Regions from separate parts of the Paenibacillus sp. P13VS genome, predicted to be linked through region 1. Evidence: predicted binding sites of a transcription regulator. Region 1 holds the regulator's gene; the other holds the start of a gene.

What was found. Region 1 encodes CtsR, which represses protease genes until heat stress. Its sites were predicted from a motif close to ATGGTCAATAAAGGTCAAACA; they were not measured.
Region 2: a site for CtsR is predicted at 6,016-6,036, ahead of clpP (ATP-dependent Clp endopeptidase proteolytic subunit ClpP). Genes of this name have one in related genera too.

What each region holds. Positions count from the first base shown of each region.
Region 1 covers NZ_WYEV01000020.1:241-9,004, forward strand. The annotation lists gene eis (enhanced intracellular survival protein Eis) at 81-1,256, shown strand; gene GUA98_RS27820 (CtsR family transcriptional regulator) at 1,745-2,206, shown strand; gene GUA98_RS27825 (UvrB/UvrC motif-containing protein) at 2,239-2,757, shown strand; gene GUA98_RS27830 (protein arginine kinase) at 2,786-3,856, shown strand; gene clpC (ATP-dependent protease ATP-binding subunit ClpC) at 4,045-6,507, shown strand; gene radA (DNA repair protein RadA) at 6,734-8,101, shown strand; gene disA (DNA integrity scanning diadenylate cyclase DisA) at 8,115-8,764, shown strand, end outside.
Region 2 covers NZ_WYEV01000010.1:121,724-130,487, reverse strand. The annotation lists gene rapZ (RNase adapter RapZ) at 1-539, shown strand, start outside; gene GUA98_RS22820 (gluconeogenesis factor YvcK family protein) at 553-1,539, shown strand; gene whiA (DNA-binding protein WhiA) at 1,546-2,484, shown strand; gene GUA98_RS22810 (HPr family phosphocarrier protein) at 2,619-2,888, shown strand; gene GUA98_RS22805 (SIMPL domain-containing protein) at 3,039-3,794, shown strand; gene GUA98_RS22800 (PdaC/SigV domain-containing protein) at 4,112-5,206, shown strand; gene clpP (ATP-dependent Clp endopeptidase proteolytic subunit ClpP) at 5,331-5,927, opposite strand; tRNA gene GUA98_RS22790 (tRNA-Arg) at 6,104-6,178, opposite strand; gene GUA98_RS22785 (sugar-binding transcriptional regulator) at 6,620-7,645, shown strand; gene gap (type I glyceraldehyde-3-phosphate dehydrogenase) at 7,753-8,760, shown strand.

The sequences.
Region 1 (8,764 bases):
CTCATAGAAGATACATACATCACATTTCAGGATACGATTGAAGCCACTTACTATTCTAGAGAACGGGGTGCAGAATTAACATGGACATTCGCAAGTTGACCGCAGAGGATTTTGAATCCAGTATTGCCCTCTCCCAGTATGCTTTTCAGTATGTATTAAGTGAGGAACGTAAAGAAAGACAGCGGTATCGATTCGCTTCACAGGATATCTGGGGCGTATATGAGGAAGGCGAGCTTGGTGCCAAGCTGCATATCATCCCTTTTCAAACCTACATTCATGGCAGAGCCTTTGAGATGGGTGGGATTGCTGGGGTGGCCACTTGGCCAGAGTATCGGCGCAAGGGTTGGGTTGCTGGGCTTTTAAAGCATGCACTTGAAGAGATGAACCGGAATAAACAAAGCATTTCGTTTTTGCATCCATTCTCATTTGCCTTTTACCGGAAGTATGGATGGGAAACCTACATTGAATATAAAAAATATAAAGCGCCTGTTGCTCATTTGCCGGCGAAAAAAGCTACACCAGGTAACATTCGGCGTGGTGATCCTGGTCTTGATATATTAAAAGAAGTTTACAGCTCATATGCGGAACGCTATAACGGAACTCTCGTTCGTGATGATTCATGGTGGGAGAACTCGGTGCTCACGGATGGAACCAGCCAGAAGGCAGTCTATCTGGATGAGGCAGGACAAGCCCAAGGATACCTACTGTATGAAGTGAAAGAACGTAAGTTTGCCATTGATGAGATCATTTATCTCAATGAAGAAGCCAGACAAGCGCTCTGGACCTTTATTGCAAATCACGATTCAATGATTGAAGAGGTGACCCTGCAGGCACCTGCGAGTGATACACTTGCCTTTCAACTGGATAATCCACGAATACAGCAGGAGATCGTACCTTACTTCATGGCACGGATTGTAAGTGTGGAGCAGTTTATTTCGCAATACCCTTTTGCGAGCCAGGACTCACCGGTACAGATTAATCTTCAGGTAGAGGATGCTTATGCTCCTTGGAATGAAGGCGTATGGCAGTTGAATGTAGCAATGAATGGTACAGCCTCCATATGGAAAACATCCGAAACTGTCTTGGAAGAGCAGACACTTAAGGTCAACATTCAAGCTCTTACCGCGATGCTTATGGGATATAGACGACCAGCAGAGATGGCTCAAATGGGTCGAATCCACGGCCCGGCAGAAGTCATTACTGCGTTAGAGCATACGATCCCTGAACGGGAAACTTATCTGCTTGATTTCTTCTGATTTTTCAAATGTGTTCATGAGTATATCCGAAGCCACTTTATACTGGGTGCCTTCCCTTTTCATATCAATAGAAAAACAGTGCTACAGTGAGACAAATGAACTTCTCCGGATTTTTTGGAGAGGTTTTTTTGTGTCCGGGGAATATTTCGTGTAAAATCGTAAAAAATGAATAGTGACCCCACTTGGCAAAACCACAAAATATGCTATAATGTATATAAAGTCAAAGAAAGTCAAAGTCAACTGAAGGTTAAATACTTACGTAGCTTTCTTTCTACATTCCGGTGATGAGACACATTTCATGAACGATGGATATCATCGGAAAGAGGCAGTACCAAGAGGACCTTCGTGCGTCCTTGCTCTCCCGAATAAGCCAGTGGAAATCAAGATTCGTCGTTTCTCCGATTGGTTAAATGGGTTGAGAAGGTGTACTCTGTGGGGGCGTGTGGGTCCTTATTGACTTAACGTTTCAGACAGTGGAGGATGAGTGGATGCGTAATATCTCTGATATTATCGAACAATATCTGAAGAGTATTTTGCATGAAAGTCCCGAAGGAATGGTTGAAATTCAGCGCAATGATCTTGCAGATCAATTCTCATGCGTACCATCCCAGATCAACTATGTAATAAGCACACGCTTTACTCTTGAAAAGGGATATTTGGTCGAGAGTAAACGTGGTGGTGGCGGTTATGTCCGCATACAGCGGATTGAATTGCCGGCCCACTCTGCTTTGCATAATCATCTGCACCATAGCATCGGGGATGAGATTGGACAGACAGCTGCCGAAGGCTTGATTTATCAGCTGGAGGAAGCACGTTTCCTGAGTAAAAGGGAAGCTGGGTTGATGCGTGCAGCTGTATCAAGAGAAATTTTATTGGTCAAACTTCCTTACCGGGATCAAATTCGTGCCAGAATGTTAAAGGCGATGTTAATATCTTTGCTCGGTAAATGAAAACCTATCGGGATCAAGGAGGTACATCCTAAATGCTGTGCCAAGAATGCGACAAACGTCCGGCGACTCTTCATTTCACTAAAATCGTGAATGGAGAAAAGACGGAATTCCATATTTGTGAGTCATGTGCCCGTGAAAAGGGAGAAATGATTCCGGGAACATCGAATGGATTTTCCATTCACAACCTGTTGTCCGGCTTGCTTGATTTCGAACCTAAGAATGGAAATGCCGGGGCTCCCCCTGCTCAGACTCTTCGCTGTGAAGAGTGCGGCATGACTTACTCACAGTTTAGCAAAATCGGCCGATTCGGCTGCAGTTCTTGTTATAAATATTTTGACAGTCGTCTGGATCCGTTGTTCAAACGGGTTCATGGCAGCACAACCCATGTGGGCAAAGTGCCTGCACGAGCTGGTGGTCGCATTAAAGTGAAGCGGCAGATTGCCGACCTGAAACGCGATCTTCAGGAGAGTATCGCCCAGGAGGAATTTGAAGAGGCTGCTCAAATCCGTGACCAGATCAGGGAACTTGAAAAAGAAATAGCTCAGGAGTAGAGTTTGTCATGAGTAGGAGGGACGCGTAATGCCTAATCTGCGCTTTACAGAGAAGGCGCTCAGCGACTGGATGCGCAGTGAAGCGGCTGATTCCGAAATCGTCATTAGCAGCCGTGTCCGGATCGCACGTAATCTTCAGCATTACCCATTTCCAATGCTTGCTTCCAATGAGCAATCGGAAGAAGTGCTGAATAAGCTGAGCGAAGTACTTCAATATGATGACGTTCATGCCTTTGGAGATTTCCATACCTTGGACCTGATGGATATTGATGATCTCGATAAGCGGGTGCTGGTGGAGAAGCATTTAATTAGCCCCAGTCTTGTGAACGAATCAAAAAATGGTGCGGTTATTCTCAGTGAGGATGAATCCATCAGTATTATGATTAACGAAGAAGACCATCTTCGTATCCAATGCCTCTATCCGGGGTTCCAGGTGAAAGAAGCCTGGGAGAAAGCTTCCGCCATAGATGATGCTTTTGAAGCGCATGTGGATTATGCCTTTGATGATCGCAGAGGGTACCTGACCAGCTGTCCTACCAATGTAGGTACAGGGGTAAGAGCATCTGTAATGATGCATCTGCCTGCGCTGGTGATGACACAGCAGATTGGACGCATCCTGACAGCTGTTTCTCAAGTGGGGTTAACCGTGCGTGGGATATATGGCGAAGGCAGCGAAGCGATGGGCAACCTTTTCCAGATCTCCAATCAAATTACGCTTGGACAGACGGAACAAGAGGTTATCGATAATCTGCACAGCGTAGTGCTGCAGATGATTGGGCATGAACGTACAGCCAGAGAGCGGTTAATTTCCGACTCGAGACTGCGGATTACCGATAGAGTGATGCGTTCATATGGGATTTTGTCCCACGCAGCCATTATGGATTCCAAGGAAGCCGCACAGCGTCTCTCGGATGTTCGCTTAGGTGTAGATCTGGGGCTGTTGAATGGATTGTCCATTACGGTAATGAATGAGTTAAACGTGATGACACAACCAGGCTTTTTGCAGAAAACATTCGGAGAAGATATGCGCACAGATGAGCGTGACATCTACCGGGCTCAGTTGATTCGTGATACGATCAATGCAGCCAGTCAATCCTAGTAATTGTTTTCGTCAAATTTAATATTAAGGTTTCATGCCGCATCTGCGGCTTTATATAAAACGGGCATTGGACTAAATGCCAAATGACTTTATTCGCAGCATGGCTGCAAACAAGAATGATATGAATTATACGTCGGGATCATGAACAAGGCCCACGTTTTATCCAAAACCATGGAGGTGCAGGAGATATGATGTTTGGAAGATTTACGGAACGGGCCCAAAAGGTGCTCGCACTCGCGCAGGAAGAAGCTGTCCGTCTCGGTCATAATAACATCGGTACAGAGCACATTTTGCTCGGCCTCATTCGTGAAGGCGAAGGCATCGCAGCCAAAGCGCTGATCGGCCTGGGACTCGGATTGGAAAAAATTCAAGATGAAGTAGAAACGCTGATTGGCCGCGGTCAAGAGCAACCTACGAACATTGCATATACGCCTCGTGCGAAAAAAGTAATTGAACTGTCCATGGATGAGGCTCGCAAATTGGGCCACACCTATGTAGGTACAGAGCATATCTTGCTCGGATTGATTCGTGAAGGCGAGGGCGTTGCAGCACGTGTGCTGAACAACCTTGGTATTAGTTTGAACAAAGCACGTCAACAAGTGCTGCAACTGCTTGGCAGCAGTGAGGCTGTATCCAGTCATAATGGAACGCCTGCTAATGTAAGTACACCAACACTGGACAGTCTGGCACGTGATCTTACCGCTTATGCGAAGGAGAACAACCTGGATCCGGTTATCGGCCGCAGTAAAGAAATCGAGCGTGTCATTCAAGTATTGAGCCGTCGTACCAAGAACAACCCGGTATTGATCGGTGAACCTGGTGTAGGTAAAACAGCGATTGCTGAAGGTCTTGCACAGAAAATCATCGCCAACGAAATTCCGGAGACTTTGCGCGACAAACGTGTCATGACCCTGGATATGGGTTCTGTTGTTGCCGGAACGAAGTACCGTGGTGAGTTTGAGGATCGTTTGAAAAAAATCATGGATGAGATTCGTCAGGCAGGTAACATTGTCCTGTTCATCGACGAATTGCACACCCTGATCGGTGCAGGCGGAGCTGAGGGCGCCATTGATGCTTCGAACATTTTGAAACCGGCTCTGGCTCGTGGAGAATTGCAATGCATCGGGGCAACAACCCTGGATGAATACCGCAAATATATCGAGAAGGATGCAGCGCTTGAGCGTCGTTTCCAACCGATTACTGTAGATCAGCCTTCTCCGGAAGAAGCTATTCAAATTTTGCACGGCCTGCGTGATCGTTATGAAGCCCACCACCGTGTGAAAATTACGGACGAAGCGATTGTACAGGCGGTTAAATTGTCTGACCGTTACATCACAGATCGTTTCCTGCCAGACAAAGCGATTGACCTGATTGATGAAGCGGGTTCCAAAGTAAGATTGAACTCATACACTATTCCGCCGAACCTGAAACAGCTGGAAAGCCGTCTCGAAGATATCCGTAAGGAAAAAGACGCAGCGGTCCAAAGCCAGGAGTTCGAAAAAGCAGCAGCTCTGCGTGATACGGAACAAAAAATCCGTGAAGAGCTGGATGTAACGAAGAACCAATGGAAAGAAAAACAAGGTCGCACCGATTCCGAAGTAACGCCTGAGGATATCGCACAAGTGGTAGCCAACTGGACAGGAATTCCGGTGAACAAGCTGAAAGAAGAAGAGACACAACGCCTGATGAATCTGGAATCCATTCTGCATGAACGTGTTATCGGTCAGGATGAAGCCGTGAAATCAGTCAGCCGTGCGGTTCGCCGTGCTCGTGCTGGATTGAAAGATCCAAAACGTCCAATGGGATCCTTCATCTTCCTCGGTCCTACCGGGGTAGGTAAAACCGAGCTGGCTCGTGCGCTTGCTGAAGCTATGTTCGGCGATGAAAATGCAGTGATCCGGATCGACATGTCCGAGTATGGTGAGAAACACTCGACTTCAAGACTCGTTGGAGCGCCTCCAGGATATGTGGGTTACGAAGAAGGCGGTCAGTTGACAGAGAAAGTTCGTCGCAAACCGTATTCCGTAGTCCTGCTCGACGAAATCGAGAAAGCACATCCGGAAGTATTCAACATCTTGCTGCAAGTGCTTGAGGATGGTCGTCTGACAGACTCAAAAGGTCGTGTCGTGGATTTCCGCAACACTTTGATCATTCTGACATCCAACGTGGGTGCCGAAGCGATTAAACGTAACTCTACACTCGGCTTCACCGCTGTTGTGGATGCAGGTGCGGATTACGATAACATGAAGGGTAAAGTCATGGATGAGCTGAAGAAAAGCTTCCGTCCAGAGTTCCTTAACCGGATTGATGAGATCATCGTATTCCACTCTCTTGAAGAGAAACACATTGCTGAGATTGTCTCCCTCATGAGCGAGGAGCTCCGGAAACGTCTGCGTGAATATGAAGTCGACTTCGAGCTTACAGACAACGCCAAGGCCTTCCTGGCCAAAGCAGGCTTCGATCCAGCTTACGGTGCTCGTCCGCTTCGCCGGGCAATCCAGAAGCATATTGAAGACAAATTGTCTGAAGAATTGCTTACAGGTACGGTAACCAAAGGCGATTCGTTGTTGATCGACGAAGAGAATGGTGCCCTGTCCGTAACCAAAAAGGAAGCTGCTGTTCCTTCCAATGAAGAAATCGAAACCAAATAAGCAAATTTCAAACCTGAGAAATGGTTTATGATCCTTTCCGGCTTCGGCCGGAGAGGATTTTTTATTTTATTGTTGTCCAAGGAACATGTGTAAAGTTTACGATAATCCTTTACGAAAAATCTCAAACAATGGTAAACTTTTATTAACCCTGCACGTCAGAAATTCAGGGCAAAATTCGTCGAAAAATGCAAAATGCTGTTATAAAATAAATCCTAGGAGTGCTGAAGTGGCCAAAGTTAAAACCAAGTTTCAATGTACGGAATGTGGTTATGAAGCCCCCAAATGGTACGGCAAATGTCCGGGGTGTCAGTCATGGAATTCCATGGTGGAAGAAACGGAAACGGTTGTCAAAACACAAGGGAGAAATTCCCCCCTCTTTGACAGTAAAGATAAACCGCTTCCCATCATAGATATAGATAGCGGTCAGGAACCGCGTGTGCAGACTGGAATCGGAGAGCTGAACCGGGTATTGGGTGGCGGAATTGTTCCGGGTTCTCTCGTGCTGGTAGGCGGAGATCCGGGAATCGGAAAATCAACGCTGATGCTGCAAACCTCGCATGCTCTAACGCATTCGGGCTTGCGCGTGTTATATGTTTCGGGTGAGGAATCGGTGAAACAGACCAAATTGCGGGCTGACCGTCTGGATGCACTCTCTCCTGAACTGTATGTGCTGTGTGAAACGAATATGGAACGTGTAGAGGAAGCGGTGGAGCAGATCCAGCCGCATTTTCTTGTCATCGACTCTATTCAGACGGTATATCTCCCAGAAGTCACCAGTGCACCCGGTAGCGTAGCACAGGTAAGGGAATGCACTTCTCGGTTTATGCGGATTGCGAAAGGCCGAGGCATTGCAACCGTGCTTGTGGGGCATGTTACGAAAGAAGGAGCAATCGCTGGTCCACGTATGCTGGAACACATGGTGGACTGTGTTCTTTACTTTGAAGGGGAACGTCATCATACGTATAGACTGTTACGTGCGGTTAAAAACCGTTTCGGTTCAACCAATGAGATTGGTATTTTCGAAATGGGCGAAGATGGCTTGCGTGAAGTGGGCAATCCTTCCGAACTCTTTTTGTCGGAACGACCGCTCGGTGTAGCGGGTTCTACGGTAGTTGCAAGTATGGAAGGCACTAGACCGATGCTGGTTGAGCTGCAGGCGCTCATCTCTGCAACACATTTCCCGTCTCCCCGCCGTATGGCAACAGGGATAGATCATCACAGGCTGAACCTGATTATTGCCGTGCTTGAGAAGCGGATGGGCATGTTTTTGCAAACGCAGGATGCGTACCTGAATGTGGCCGGGGGAGTTCGGCTCGATGAACCGGCGGTGGATTTGGCGGTTGCCGTCAGCATAGCATCCAGTCTGAGGGATGTGCCGACCAAGCCAGATGACGTAATATTTGGCGAAATTGGTTTGACAGGTGAGGTTCGGGCCGTTTCGCGGGCTGAACAACGTGTGAAGGAAGCCGAGAAGCTGGGCTTCAAACGAGTCATTTTACCGGAGAAAAGCTTAAAGGGCTGGAAACATCCTCGCGGGATACAATTGATCGGTGTGAATACCGTGGCAGATGCACTAGCGGTTGCTTTAGATTAGGGGGCATAACAAGATGAAAGATTCAAGCCAACTGGATAATATGAATGAATTGTTGAGGCTGATCGCACCAGGTACACCTTTCCGCGAAGGTCTGGAGAACGTGCTGCGCGCCAAGACAGGGGCACTGCTTGTTGTAGGATACAGCCCTGAAGTAATGGAAGTGGTCGACGGGGGTTTCTCGATCAATTGCGATTTCTCCCCCAACTATCTATATGAACTCGCCAAGATGGACGGTGCCATCATTCTTAGCGAGGACCTGAAGCGTATTCTGTATGCCAACACCCAGCTTATTCCGGATTCCTCCATCTCATCCTCTGAGACAGGGATCCGTCACCGGACAGCAGAACGTGTAGCCAAGCAAACAGGCAAATTGGTCGTATCTATCTCGCAGCGCCGGAATATTATTACCTTATATCAGGGAACTCTTAGATATTCGCTCAAGGAAATTGGCGTTATTCTGACGAAGGCTAACCAGGCGATTCAAACGCTGGAGAAGTACAAAGCTGTACTTACCCAATCCCTTACGAATCTAAGTGCCTCGGAGTTCGAAGAACTTGTCACGATTCCTGAAGTGGTAAATGTCATTCAGCGTACGGAAATGGTGATGCGCATCAAAACGGAAATCAAGCGCTACATCCATGAACTTGGGAATGAAGGACGACT
Region 2 (8,764 bases), on a different contig from region 1:
CTCCTGAGGGCATGCCTCTTGATGGCATCCGTCTGGAGCGCAAGATGCTGGAGGAGCTTAAAAATTCAGCTACCCAAGTGCTGAACACAAGTACGATGAAGCCGGCGCAGCTTAAAGAGCGGATTATTTCCCGCTTTTCTCATTTGGAAAGTCATATGCTGTCGGTGAATATCACGTCGTTTGGATTTAAATATGGCATTCCAATCGATGCGGATCTGGTGTTTGATGTTCGTTTCCTGCCAAATCCGCATTATATTGATCATTTGCGTCCGAATACGGGGCAGAATAGTGATGTATATGAATATGTCATGAAATGGCCTGAAACACAGTCGTTTTTGACCAAACTGCTCGATATGCTGCACTTCCTGATTCCGCAATACCGGAAGGAAGGCAAAAGTCAGGTAATTATCGGGATTGGATGTACCGGAGGCAAGCATCGTTCGGTAGCCATATCTGAATATTTGGGCAAAATGTTGGGAAGCAGCGAAACTGAAGCTGTTACCGTGAGCCATCGCGACGCTGACCGTGATCGTCATTGAAGAGGGTGAAGGGATGAAAGAAGCCGGACCACGAAGAGAACGTCCGAGGATTGTTGTAATGGGCGGCGGAACCGGGTTATCCGTGATGCTGCGCGGTTTGAAAGAGAAGCCGCTGGACATCACGGCCATCGTCACGGTTGCAGATGACGGTGGTAGTTCAGGCATCCTGCGCAACGAACTGCAAATGCCGCCTCCGGGCGACATTCGTAACGTGCTTACGGCGCTGGCTGATGTTGAGCCATTGCTATCGGATATGCTAAAATATCGTTTTAATACAGGCGCGGGGCTTGCAGGCCACAGCCTGGGTAATTTGATTTTGGCTGCAATGACGGATATTTCAGGCGACTTTGTAACCGCAGTGCGGGAGCTCAGCCGCGTGTTTGCCGTTCGCGGTGAGGTTTTGCCGGCAGCCGGGCAGGCGGTTGTGCTGCATGCGGAGATGGAGGATGGCTCAATTGTTACAGGCGAGTCCAAAATCCCTGAAGCAGGTGGACGCATCAAACGCGTTTTCCTTGAACCGGATCACGTGGAGCCGTTGCCAGAGGCTGTGGAGGCTATTCGACAAGCAGATGCCATCCTGATCGGGCCAGGCAGCTTGTATACGAGCATTCTGCCTAACTTGTTAGTTCCCAAACTGGCAGAGGCTGTCGTCGAGGCAGAGGCCGTGAAAATGTTTATATGCAATGTGATGACACAGCCTGGAGAGACGGATAACTATACGGTGAGTGACCACCTCAAGGCGGTTCATGAGCACGTGGGGCATCAGCTCTTTGACTATGTTATTGTTAATAATGGTGAAATTCCGCTGCAGGTGCAGAATAGGTATGCGGAAAAAGGAGCCAAACCGGTTGTTTTGGATATGGATGTACTAAAAAGTTCAGGCTATCAGGTAGTTGCGGATACACTTGTTCTGTTTAGAACCTATCTGCGTCATGATGCCGATAAGCTTAGTCACCACATCTATCAGCTGGTACAAAATTGGATGTTACGGAAGAGGTGAAGTCCCATGTCGTTTGCAGCACAGACCAAAAAAGAATTAACCATGATTGAGAGTGAACCGTGCTGCGAAAAGGCGGAACTTTCAGCCCTCATCCGTATGCTAGGTGCGGTGCAGTTATCGAATAAAAAAGTGATCTTGGATATTTCGACGGAGAATGCCGCGATCGCAAGACGGGCATACTCTCTGCTTAAAAAGCATTTTCAAGTGCATACGGAATTGCTTGTCCGCAAAAAGATGCGGCTGAAAAAGAACAATGTGTATATTGTTCGAATTCCGTCCATGGTACAGGAGATATTAAAGGATCTGTACATTGTATCGGAAGGCTTTTTGTTTACTCCAGGAATTAATCAGGAGCTGTTACGGAAAAACTGTTGTAAACGGGCTTATCTACGCGGCGCGTTTATGGCGGGTGGCTCGGTCAACAACCCTGAAGGATCCTCGTATCACCTGGAGATCGCATCCATGTATGAAGAGCACTGTCAGGCCCTCGTGGATCTGGCCAATGAATTTCATCTTAATGCCCGGTGTATAGAACGCAAAAAAGGATTCATCCTATACATTAAGGAAGGCGAGAAAATTATTGAGCTGCTCAGCATCATTGGTGCGCATCAGGCCTTGTTCAAGTTTGAGGATGTACGGATTATGCGGGATATGCGTAATTCCGTTAACCGGATCGTCAACTGTGAGACAGCTAATCTGAACAAGACGATCGGAGCTGCAGTGAGACAGATCGACAATATCAAGCTGCTGCAAAAGGAAGTCGGTTTGGAGTCTTTGCCTGAGAAGCTGCGTGAAGTCGCAGAGGTTAGACTGGCGCATCCTGACATTAACCTGAAGGAAGTTGGCGAGCTGTTAAAAGGTACCGTCAGCAAATCGGGTGTCAACCATCGGCTTCGTAAGATTGACGAGTTGGCTGAGAAAGTGCGGAATGAACGTCACGGTTAACGGATTGGACCTGGTTGAATAATCAGAAATGTGCTGGTTTTTTTTCTTCTAGTGTCCTGCGCGGGTTAATGGTATAATGTTATAAATATAATTGTGTATTTAATGTCTAGATTTCTAATAGGGGGTAAGTTTCCATGACAAAGCACCCGGTAGTTGTCCGTTTGAAAACGGGTCTCCATGCCAGACCTGCGGCACTGTTCGTTCAAGAAGCGAATAAGTACTCATCTGAAGTGTTCGTCGAGAAGGACGACAAAAAAGTTAATGCAAAAAGTATCATGGGGATCATGAGCCTTGCAATCAGTACTGGTACAGAAATCCAAATTAGTGCTGAAGGCGCGGACGCCGAACAGGCTGTAAACGCTTTAGTGAGTTTGGTGAGCAAGGAAGAACTTGAAAACCAATAAGATATGATTAACATGACATGAAGAAGTCCCGCAAGGGGCTTTTTTGCGTTATGGGCATAATCAAGTGCAACATTTTGGAAAATGTCTCCGTCTGTTAAGGTATCAAAATGCTTTGAGATTGAGATCTTAGACATAAGGAGGCTATGCGTAATGGGTAAACGATGGATGAAACCGTTTGGTGCGGTATTGGTGGCGGGAACATTGCTCGTGGGTGGTACAGCGTGGGTGGCACCGGGGAGTTATGCCTATGCTGCAGAAGTACAAGGGGTACAGCAAAATGTGATTAATGTAGTGGGCAAAGGCGAGATTCAGGTAAAGCCGGATATCGCTTATCTATCGATCGGAGTGAATAGCACAGCTGAGACAGCAGCCTCCGCCCAGAAGGCAAATGCAGCAAAAATTCAAAAGGTATCCAACCTGCTGAAGAATACGTGGAAAATCAGTGCAGACGATATTCAGACCAGTCAATTCTATGTACAGCCAAACTATACGTATAGCGATAAAGAAGGTCAGAAAGTTAAAGGCTATACCGCTCATCATACGCTGACGATTACGTACCGCGAAATGGACAAGATTGGTGAACTGCTGGATGCTGCTTCACAGGCAGGTGCCAACAATATCGAGAATGTACGCTTTACGGTAGAAAATCCGGAAAACTTCGAAGCACAAGTGATCGAGAAGGCTGTAGCCAATGCAGATGTAAAAGCAGCAGCGATTGCCAAGGCGGTTAAACGTCAATTGGGTGCTGTGTTGTCTGTAACTCAAGGTGATGGCAATGTGCCTGTGCTCTATGCAACAGAAAGTTCGACGGCCAAGGACATGGCAATGTCTGCTGCTGGTACAGAAATTGAAACAGGTCAGGTAAAAGTAAGCACGACGCTTAACATTACGTATGAAATGAAATAAACCTAGACGTAGATGAAGATATGAAGAGACTGTGTCCAATTGGGCAGGGTCTCTTTTGTTATATAGAGGAGCTTTAAAGAAGTTTGGTATTAACATCCTTGCTTTAACCAGAATAATGAGGAATCATTTGATGTCTTTTTTGTATATTTGTTCGTGACAAAACCTTTACCAAATGGATTTGGATTGAACAACATTGTAACGGGTGCTGTAAACCTTTCCTGAATTGGGTTAATTATAATAAAGAGGTGAGCGTATGAGATATGCGATCAGGATACATACGCAATAAACCATAGGCAAATTCGAGAGGAGTTTTATATATGACATCATGGAAAAAGTGGACAAGTGCATTACTCGCAGCAGGAATTATTGTAGGTAGTGGGGCGGTATGGCAGGATAACTCCGTGCAAGCAGCTTCGGTTACGTCAAAAGTTACGGCATCCACAGATGTTACATTGAAGTCTGCAGGCAAAACGTTGACACAAAAGGGTCTTCTACAAGGTGGATCCACGTGGGTATCACTCACTGCTGTTAAAGATGTGGCTGGTGGTACATTAACCTATAACGCAAAAACAAAAGAGTACGCACTGACTGCAGCGAATAACACGATGAAAATCAGCCTGGCGGACGGTGAACCGTCGCTAAGAGTAAATAATTATTATCCTAACGTTGAAGCGAAGCTGATCAAGGGACGTCTGTACATTCCTTTTTCGGCGATGAGAGATTATCTGGGGGTTCAAGGCAGCTGGGATGGTAAAACCAAAACACTGTCGCTGAGCAAAGTGAAGCAAAATAGCGTGAAAGTGAAATCAGCAAACGTGAAAGTGAATATCAAAAATGCTGAGGTAGATATTCAATATCCGCAGGTGAGTGGACTTGCTAGCGATGAGGCCGAAGCGGCAATCAACAAAGTGTTGAAAGACGAAGTGGATACATTCGTAACTGCTTTCAAGAAGCAAACGGCAGAATACGGAACGGCAGCAGCCAACCGTCCATATGCATTTGAGAGCACCTATGTGGTGACGTACAACGAGAACGGCGTGCTGGGATTGGTTACTCAGCGTTATGAAGATTATGCCGGAGCCCACGGGATGACTACTCGGACAGGTCACACCTTTGCGCTGGATACAGGTAAAGAGCTAAGTCTTGATGATGTGCTGCAAAACAACAAAACAATGCGCGATACGCTTGGCAAAAAGGTTGGGGAGCAACTTAAGGCTCGCGGTGGTTACCTGGACGGCTATAAAGGTCTGAACAAGGACCAGGACTTCTATGTAACGCCTACAGGGGTAGTTGTATTCTTCCAACTGTATGAATACACTGCTTATGCAGAAGGTTTCCCGGAATTCTCGTTTACGTACAAAGAGTTACTCCCTAAAGGTACACAGCCATTCAGTGGAATTGCAGCAGAGTAATTATTCGATATCATTCTATAAAAAGAGCGCCCCTCGTCATGTTCATGACAAGGGGCGCTTCTTTGTAGTAGGAACGGGTCAATCAATTCACCTGTTCCTATCTTCAATATACAGTTACCTCGGCTTATACGCCTTGGGAGCCAACGTTTGCGATGACTTTATCAATGATACCGTAATCGGCAGCTTCAGCAGCACTCATGAAGTAGTCACGGTCTGTATCTTTCTCGATGCGCTCCAGTGGTTGACCTGTGCGCTCAGCGATGATGCGGTTCAAGGTATCACGCATTTTCAGAATGCGGCGGGCACGGATTTCAATATCCGAAGCCTGACCTTGTGCGCCGCCCAGCGGCTGGTGAATCATGATCTCACTGTTAGGCAGTGCAAAACGTTTGCCTTTTGCACCTGCATTGAGCAAGAAAGCGCCCATGGAAGCAGCCATACCTACACAGATGGTAGATACATCAGGTTTGATAAATTGCATTGTATCGTAAATGGCCATACCGGCTGTGATGGATCCGCCTGGGCTGTTGATGTATAGATGAATGTCTTTCTCCGGATCTTCCGCAGCGAGGAACAACATCTGTGCCATGATGGCATTCGCAACAACGTCATTTACATCGCTGCCTAGAAAGATAATACGATCCTTCAGCAATCTGGAATAGATGTCATAGGCGCGCTCACCGCGGTTGCTCTGTTCAACGACCATAGGAATATAACTCACGTGAAAAACCTCCTCGGAAATGTACATGGAATAGTGTATCTATTTAAACTGTTACCGTATTACCCACATCATAAACAATTTCAAACAAAAAGTCAAAGAAAGTCAAACTAACTTTGAAAAAAAAGAAACCTTTACGGTTCCATTGGTTAAAAGGGTTATGAGCTGCTAATCAAGAATGGCGCGCCCGCCAAGAATCGAACTTGGATCTCAGGCTTCGGAGGCCTACGTCATATCCATTGGACCACGGGCGCACGTTGATGTGACAGCAATAATGATTATAGCTCATGGCATTCTGAATTGCAAGAGATATGATCAAGCTTATGGTTTGGATTGACCTGAAATTGATCATGATGATGAAGAATGGATAAAGAAAGCATTTAAGTAAATGCTAAGAGAAGTTTTGGACAGGTTGCATGAAGCACAATCCTGGAGTCAGTAGAAGCGATATATAGATGAGAAATTTGGTTTTCTTCTATATATGGTATGAATGTGGCTGCGCGTTCCTGTGGAAGTTGGAGATTGTGAAAATAAGCGCGTACAATGGGCCAAAACGTTGTGAAATAAGGCTTTTGAAACACTTGCATGTCACGTCAGTTTTAGGTAGAATAGACGTGGGACTTAAAAAGTTAACCCGGGACATTTTAGGGCCATGAAAGAGAGCTTGGAACGAGAAGCTTGCGGGAGTGGAAAGCATGCGAACGATTTTAGAAGTGCAAAAGCAGCTTCTGCCTGATCTCATGGATGTTTTGAAGAAGAGGTATACGATTCTACACCAGATCATGTTATCGGATGTGATCGGGAGAAGGACGTTAGCCAATTCCATGCAGATGACCGAGCGGGTTCTGAGGGCTGAGACCGATTTGTTAAAGGCTCAGGGACTTATTGAAATTGACAGTGCGGGGATGAAGATCAGTGAGGCAGGGCATGATCTGCTGCAGCAGTTAGAGCCAGTAGCCAAAGAGCTGTTCGGATTATCCGAGCTGGAAGAACGCATCAAGCAAGCCTACGGTCTGCAAAAGGTAGTTGTCGTTCCCGGCGATTCGGACATTTCTCCATTTGCCAAACGGGAACTGGGTAAGGCTGGAGCGAAGGCTCTTAGTCAAGTAATGAATGATAACGACGTTGTTGCCGTTACAGGCGGATCAACAACGGCAGGAGTAGCAGAGCAGCTGACTCCGCCAACTTCGCTAAAAGGTGTCTGGTTCGTACCGGCACGCGGCGGTTTGGGAGAAAGCCTCGAAATTCAGGCCAATACGATTGCATCGACAATGGCAAAACGGGTAGGAGCACAATACAAACTCCTGCATGTACCGGATTTGCTGAGTGATCATGCCTATGAATCGTTAATTCAGGACCCAAGCGTCCAGGAGATTCTCCAGCTGATCAGACAGTCACGCATCGTAATTCACGGAATCGGTGATGCCGTGGAGATGGCACGAAGACGCAAACTTGCAACGGAGATCATTGAAGAGCTTCAGGAGCAAGGAGCCGTATCTGAATCCTTCGGTTATTATTTTAACGATCAGGGTGAAGTGGTACACACCATGCTAACTCTGGGCATGCGACTTCAGGATATTGAACGGACCGATGTGGTAATTGGAATTGCGGGCGGCAAAAGTAAAGCGGCTGCCATTCATTCCGTACTGCGATTCGGGCAGGAAGATATTCTGATTATTGATGAGGCAGCTGCCGAAGTCATCGTTGCCGAAATGGAATAAAGATTTTTCTTTTACCACAACTCTTGTTGTCTTGACGGACTTCACCGTCTGTCTTGAATATATAGCTTCATAAAAAAATTAAATCAAAACTTGGGAGGAACTTACTCATGATTAAAGTAGGTATTAACGGTTTTGGACGTATTGGTCGCTTGGCATTCCGCCGTATTCAAAATGTAGAGGGCATTGAAGTAGTAGCAATCAACGACTTGACTGACGCTAAAATGCTGGCTCATTTGCTTAAATATGATACAACTCAAGGTCGCTTCGATGGCGATGTTGAAGTACACGACGGCTTCTTCAAAGTGAACGGCAAAGAAGTTAAAGTACTGGCTAACCGTAACCCAGAAGAACTTCCTTGGGGCGACCTGGGCGTAGACATCGTTCTGGAATGTACTGGATTCTTCACAACTAAAGAAGCAGCTGAGAAGCACCTTAAAGGCGGCGCTAAAAAAGTTGTTATCTCCGCACCAGCTACTGGCGACATGAAAACCATCGTTTACAACGTAAACCATGAAATCCTCGACGGTACTGAAACTGTAATTTCCGGCGCATCTTGCACAACTAACTGCCTGGCTCCTATGGCAAAAACACTGCAAGACAAATTCGGAATCGTTCAAGGTTTGATGACTACAATTCACGCTTACACTGGCGACCAAAACACATTGGATGCTCCACACCCTAAAGGTGACTTCCGTCGTGCTCGCGCAGCAGCTGAAAACATCATCCCTAACACAACTGGTGCTGCTAAAGCAATCGGTTTGGTTATCCCTGAACTGCAAGGTAAACTCGACGGTGCAGCTCAACGTGTACCAGTAGCTACTGGTTCCCTGACTGAGCTCGTAACTGTTCTTGGACAAAAAGTAACTGCTGACGAAGTTAACGCAGCAATGAAAGAAGCTTCCGATCCACAAACTTTCGGATACACTGAAGACGAAATCGTATCTTCCGATATCCAAGGTATCACTTTCGGTTCCCTGTTTGATGCAACTCAAACTAAAGTTCTGACTGTGGGCGACCAACAACTGGTTAAAACTGTAGCTTGGTATGACAACGAAATGTCCTACACAGCTCAATTGGTTCGCACTTTGGAGCACTTTGCAAAAATGATTAAGTAATATC